Regions from separate parts of the Bacillus sp. LH1 genome, predicted to be linked through region 2. Evidence: riboswitches for the same ligand, from Rfam matches in the RefSeq annotation. Region 2 holds a riboswitch; the other holds the start of a gene.

Region 1 (3,424 bases), 1.1 Mb from region 2:
GGCTTACCAGCTGGCGTAGTAAACTTCGTTCCAGGTAACGGTTCTGAAGTTGGTGACTACTTAGTAGATCATCCTCGTACACGTTTCGTAAGCTTCACGGGATCTCGTGATGTAGGTATCCGCATCTATGAGCGTGCAGCGAAAGTAAACCCAGGACAAATTTGGTTAAAACGCGTTATCGCTGAAATGGGCGGTAAAGATACAATCGTTGTTGATAAAGAAGCAGATCTTGAATTAGCAGCTAAGTCTATCGTTGCATCAGCATTCGGATTCTCAGGACAAAAATGTTCTGCATGTTCTCGTGCAGTAATCCATGAAGATGTATATGATCATGTATTAAATCGTGCTGTTGAATTAACAAAAGAATTAACAGTTGCTAACCCAGCAGTATTAGGTACAAACATGGGTCCTGTTAATGACCAAGCTGCATTCGATAAAGTAATGAGCTATGTTGCAATTGGTAAAGAAGAAGGTAGAATCTTAGCAGGTGGCGAAGGAGACGATTCTAAAGGTTGGTTCATCCAACCAACAATCGTTGCTGACGTTGCAGAAGATGCTCGCTTAATGAAAGAAGAAATCTTCGGACCAGTAGTAGCATTCTGTAAAGCGAAAGACTTCGATCATGCACTTGCAATTGCAAATAATACGGAATACGGTTTAACAGGTGCTGTTATTACTAACAACCGTGACCATATTGAAAAAGCACGCGAAGACTTCCACGTTGGTAACTTATACTTCAACCGTGGATGTACTGGTGCAATCGTAGGTTACCAACCATTCGGTGGCTTTAACATGTCTGGTACAGACTCTAAAGCTGGTGGACCTGATTACTTAGCACTTCACATGCAAGCAAAAACTACTTCTGAAACTTTATAAGAAATAGTAGAGGAGCTCTTCACAGAATGTGAAGAGCTCCTTTTAAAATTGAAATCCTATATATTACCATCGTTCGAAGGGAATGAGCTAAAACCTATTAATAGCGGGATAAACATGTGAACAGAAATAAAATGATGAGAAAAGTTGACTTATTAGTCATATTTTTTAGTATTCATTTTGAGAATTTCCTGTATAATACAATTTGAAAGAAAATCTATGGTTCGACAAGGAACACTCCTTTCGGTTTTGCTCACTGAAAGGAGTGTTTTTTTATGTAGCTAAAAATTCTTGCGTGCTTATTACATTTGCATATACGCCATTTAAACTAGCTAAAATTGTATTGTGAATGTAAACAGCTGGTATAGTAGCGTTCTTAAAAGACAGGTCTTTTGTAGCACAAGCATCATGTATAACGGTACATTGAAAGCCAAAATCGAATGCAGCCCTTACTGTAGCATCGATACACATATGAGTCATCATCCCACATACAACGACATGTTCAATATTTAAACGTTTTAATTGCTCTAGAAGATTAGTTTCTCGGAAGCTATTTGGATAATGTTTGACTATAACTGTTTCTTCTCTAAGTGGACGTACGCTTTCGTGAATATGTACACCTTCTGTATTAGGTAGGAAAAAAGTAGCGTCATCTTTTATAGCTACGTGTTGGATATGAAAAATAGGTTCGCTGTTTGTTCTAAAGTGTTGTAATAACTGATTAGCATATTCGCTTGCTTCTACTGGATTACGCAATTCCATCTTTCCATTTGGAAAATAATCGTTTTGAATATCGATGAGTAAAAGAGCTGTTTTCATATATTTATCTTCCTCCGAGTTTCATATTCAAATAAATTTATTCAATTCGTAGAGAAGATTCTCCTGTTTAAAAATATGAGGAAGAAGAATTTTAAATAACCTTGAAAGTTACTATTTTCTCATGAATTTTCATCTGAAAATTTTAATAAAGGAATAATTAATATTTTTCTAAAAAATGTATTGACTCTTATTATTCTGAGTTCTATAATGAGAATTAATTAAACGACAATTAAATCGATACATTCTTATCCAGAGAGGTGGAGGGACTGGCCCTACGATACCTCAGCAACGGGTTTTTTTAATACCGTGCTAACTCCAGCAAGCCATATAAAGGCTTGGAAGATGAGAAGATGTGAACGAGTACATATAAGTGCTCTCCTTCTTATCTTTATGGTTGATAAGAAGGAGAGCACTTTTTATTTTACCTCGAAAGCTCTACTTCAAGTTTTTACAGCATATAGGAGGGGAAAAAATGATTTCTTTTAACAATGTAAGTAAAGTGTATGAATCAGCTGGGCAATCTGTTCATGCGGTGGAGGATGTAACATTATCAGTTGAGAAAGGCGAAATTTTTGGCATTATTGGTTTTAGTGGCGCTGGAAAGAGTACGTTATTACGCTTAGTAAATATGTTAGAGAGACCGACGGCAGGAACGATTTCAATAGATGATAAAGATATTACATCATTATCGACGAAAGAATTACGTAAACTGAGACAAAGAATTGGAATGATTTTCCAAAGTTTTAATTTATTTAATTCAAGAACAGTATTTGGAAATATTGCTTATCCATTAAAGTTAGCGAAAGTACCAAAGAATGAGATAAAAGAAAGAGTAAATGAACTGCTGAAGTTTGTAGGGTTAGAAGATAAAGCAAACTATTACCCAGAGCAGCTATCAGGTGGACAAAAGCAGCGTGTGGGCATTGCTAGAGCACTTGCGACATCGCCAGATATTCTTATATGTGATGAGGCAACATCAGCCTTAGATCCAGAAACAACGACAGAAATTCTAAACTTATTAAAGAAAGTAAATAGAGAATACAATTTAACAATTCTTCTTATTACACATGAAATGCATGTTGTGAAAGAAATTTGTCACCGTGTAGCTGTAATGGAGAAGGGAAAAGTTATTGAAGAAGGAAAACTGTTTGATGTTTTCACGCAACCAAAAACAAAGACGACTCAAAACTTTGTACGTTCTGTCATTAATGATCATTTACCGGAAAGTGTTCTAGCGAAAATTCAAAATGGTGGTCAAATTTATCGTCTAACATTTACTGGTGAGGAGACAGGACAGCCGGTACTATCATATATCGCAAAAAACTATAACGTCGATGTAAATGTACTGTACGGAAATATTATTGAACTTCAAAATGTGCTATTTGGAAATCTTCTTGTAGAGTTGCAAGGTGAGCAGAGGGAAATTCAAAAAGCATTACAACATCTAAGACTGCAAGTGCAGCTGAAGGAGGTAGAAGCTCATGCGAGTTGATTGGAGTATATTTTGGCCGCGCATACTAGATGCGACGGGGGATACCCTCTTAATGGTAATTGTAACCCTTATATTTGCTACAATTCTTGGTATACCTCTAGGTTTACTTTTATATGTAACGAGAAAAGGAAACTTTTTAGAAAATAAATGGGTCTTTTCTATTCTTAACATCATAATTAATACAATTCGTCCGGTACCATTCATTATCTTTTTAGTAGCCTTAAGTCCACTAACAAGAAG
Region 2 (3,424 bases):
TGAATAGAAGATTGGGGTTATGAGTTTTAGAGGAAATAAGGGAGGAATTTAAATGTATTTACACGGCACAAGCCGAATTAATGGGCAAGGACACTTAGAAATTGGAGGGTGCGATACGACGCAGCTAGCAAAGCAATACGGAACACCACTTTATGTATACGATGAAGAGTCTATTCGAGGAAAATGCCGAGCATTTCATCGTGCTTTTAAAGAAAGTGGTTTCTCTTATCAAGTAGCATATGCAAGCAAGGCGTTCTTGTGCATGGAGATGTGCCGAGTAGCTCGTGAAGAGAATATGTCATTAGACGTTGTTTCTGGGGGAGAATTATATACTGCGCTCCAAGCAGGATTTCCGGCATCACGTATTCATTTTCATGGAAATAATAAAACAGAAGAAGAAGTAGTGATGGCTCTTCAGGCGAATATCGGTTGTTTTGTCGTAGATAATTTCTTTGAATTAGAAGTTTTACACGATTTAGCGATGCAACATGGGAAATTTGTGAACATATTAATTCGTGTAACGCCTGGAGTAGAGGCGCACACACATGAATATATTACAACAGGTCAAGATGATTCGAAATTTGGATTTGGTGTTTCAAATGGTCAAGCAATGCAGGCAATTGGATTGGCTTTACAAAAATCCAATTATAATGTGCTAGGGATCCATTCACATATTGGGTCGCAAATATTTGAAACAGCTGGTTTTGTTCGAGCAATTGAAGTTCTTCGCCAATTTTTAGAAGAAGTGAGAGAGCAAACAAACTATGTAGTAAAAGTGTTAAATGTAGGCGGGGGATTTGGAATACGTTACACAGAGTCAGATACACCATTAACTCTTGAGACATATGTGCGAGCTGTAACAAGTGCAGTGAGAGAACAATTTACTGTATGTGAATATCCATTGCCAGAAATATGGATTGAGCCAGGCCGTAGCATTGTAGGTGATGCTGGGACAACAATTTATACAGTTGGATCTGTGAAAGATATTCCTGGTATTCGGAAATATGTATCAGTCGATGGTGGAATGACAGATAATTTAAGACCTGCTTTATATAATGCGCGTTATGAAGCGATGTTAGCGAATCGAGCGAATGATGAGAATGAGGAACTCGTTTCGATTGCCGGGAAATGCTGTGAGAGTGGAGACATGTTGATTTGGGATATTCATTTACCGAAAGTCGCTGCTTCTGATTTACTAGCAGTTTCCTGTACAGGAGCATACGGGTACTCGATGGCGAATAATTACAATCGGATTCGAAGACCAGCCGTTGTCTTTGCAAAAGGCGGAACATCGCAAGTAGTTGTGGAACGCGAAACATATGAAAATATTATTGGGAACGATCGCATACGTATTAAAGAGCTTGTCTAAATAGGAAAAGGAGTTGTTCGAATGGGCAATTCCTTTTTTATAAAATAAAATAATTAAAATATATCGGAAAACTAGGATTGAAAAAAATCAGAATTGTGATAAAATACAAATACAAAGCTTATCAAGAGAAGCGGAGGGAACTGGCCCGAAGAAGCTCGGCAACCTGCTTATAGAAAGCAAGGTGCTAAATCCAGCAAAATGGGATCCATTTTGAAAGATAAGGTAAAATATATTACCGAACAGTCTTTTCGAAATGGGAAAGATTTTTTTTATGAATAAAAAAGGGGGGCTGTTCGCGTGAGTGTACGGGAACATTTTGATGAAGTATCCGAGAAGATTGAAGCGATGCTTGCTGATATGAAATATGGTTCAATTACAATTGTTGTGCAAGATGGAAAAGTAATTCAGTTAGAGAAAAGTGAAAAAGTACGTTTAAAGTGAAAAGCGCTGACTAGAAAAACTAGAGGCGGTTTTAACCTATTTTCATTAGGTTAAAACCGTCTTTTTGCTTTTACAGGGGGAAAAAACATGTTGACGTATGAAACGTGGGAAGAAAATGTTGTTTCGTTTTCGGAAGAAGATGAAACAAAAGGTGCGTTATCAGTATTAAATTGGGCTTATAAAGAATATAAAGATGAGGTTGTCTACGCATGTAGCTTTGGGGTGGAAGGTATGGTATTGCTGCACATTATAAACCAAGTAAATCCATCTGCTAAAGTTGTATTTTTGGATACAAATGTTCATTTTCAAGAAACGTATGAATTAATTCGAAAAGTGCGGGAACGATTTCCTTCATTGAATATTATAGAAAAACAGCCAGAACTTACACTTGATGAACAGGCGAAGTTGCATGGTGAAAAACTGTGGGAGAGCAATCCGAATCTTTGTTGTAAGATTAGAAAAATTTTACCTTTAGAAAAATCATTAGTCGTGGAAAAAGCATGGATATCGGGCTTAAGAAGGGAACAATCAGAAACACGTAAGCATACAAAGTTTATAAATCAAGATCATCGTTTTCAATCTATTAAAGTTTGTCCACTCATTCATTGGACGTGGAAAGAAGTTTGGCGATATGTATACAAACATAGCTTGCCGTATAACCCGTTGCATGATGTTGGCTATCCAAGTATTGGGTGTGAGAAATGTACGTTACCTGTAGGGGATGGTGGCGATTCAAGAGATGGTAGATGGGCTGGAAAAGTGAAAACTGAATGTGGTCTTCATTACCAATAAGATGAATCTTGAAATAAAGCTAAGAGAGGATATAGAAAAATGAGCATAGTAAACGAATTAGTAAACCGTATAGATGAGACATATGACGTATCACAAATTGAAAAAGAAATTAAATTAGACAATATTGCGTTAAGTGATTTAGAACTATTGGCGACAGGTGGATATAGCCCCCTTACTGGTTTTTTAGGGAAGGAAGATTATGATTCTGTTGTAGAAACGCTTCGTTTAGCAAATGGTAGTGTGTGGAGTATACCAATTACATTACCGGTAACAGAAAAAGTCGCAGAAAGCCTGAAGGCTGGAGAGGAAGTAAAGCTTGTCAACAATGGAAATATATACGGTGTCATTCAAATAGAAGATATTTTTGTACCAGATAAAGAAAAAGAAGCGTTACTTGTATATAAAACAACGGATGAGGCTCATCCAGGAGTGAAAAAATTATATGAACGACCAAACGTTTACGTTGGAGGAACTATTATTCTAACAAAACGCTTTGAAAATAATCAATTTCCTTCTTATCATTTAGACCCAATTGAAACGAGGGAAGCATTTAAAAAACGTGGGTGGAAAACAGTGGTCGGATTTCAAACGAGAAACCCGGTACATCGTGCCCATGAGTATATTCAAAAATCTGCTCTTGAAATTGTAGATGGTCTCTTTTTAAATCCGCTCGTTGGAGAAACGAAATCGGATGATATTCCTGCTGATGTAAGAATGGAAAGCTATGAAGTACTTCTTCAAAACTATTATCCGAAAAATCGTGTCTTTTTAAGTGTATTTCCTGCTGCCATGCGTTACGCAGGACCAAGGGAAGCGATATTT

What was found. Region 2 has a riboswitch for S-adenosylmethionine ahead of ACX9TM_RS07545 (YezD family protein). Riboswitches for the same ligand answer to the same signal wherever they lie in the genome.
Region 1: another riboswitch for S-adenosylmethionine. It lies ahead of ACX9TM_RS01865 (methionine ABC transporter ATP-binding protein); the one in region 2 lies ahead of ACX9TM_RS07545 (YezD family protein).

Annotation. Positions count from the first base shown of each region.
Region 1 covers NZ_CM175007.1:345,470-348,893, forward strand. The annotation lists gene pruA (L-glutamate gamma-semialdehyde dehydrogenase) at 1-876, shown strand, start outside; partial or broken gene ACX9TM_RS01860 (cysteine hydrolase family protein) at 1,127-1,692, opposite strand; SAM riboswitch class I at 1,935-2,041, shown strand; gene ACX9TM_RS01865 (methionine ABC transporter ATP-binding protein) at 2,165-3,184, shown strand; gene ACX9TM_RS01870 (methionine ABC transporter permease) at 3,174-3,424, shown strand, end outside.
Region 2 covers NZ_CM175007.1:1,429,229-1,432,652, forward strand. The annotation lists gene lysA (diaminopimelate decarboxylase) at 53-1,369, shown strand; SAM riboswitch class I at 1,485-1,593, shown strand; gene ACX9TM_RS07545 (YezD family protein) at 1,667-1,810, shown strand; gene ACX9TM_RS07550 (phosphoadenylyl-sulfate reductase) at 1,898-2,602, shown strand; gene sat (sulfate adenylyltransferase) at 2,642-3,424, shown strand, end outside.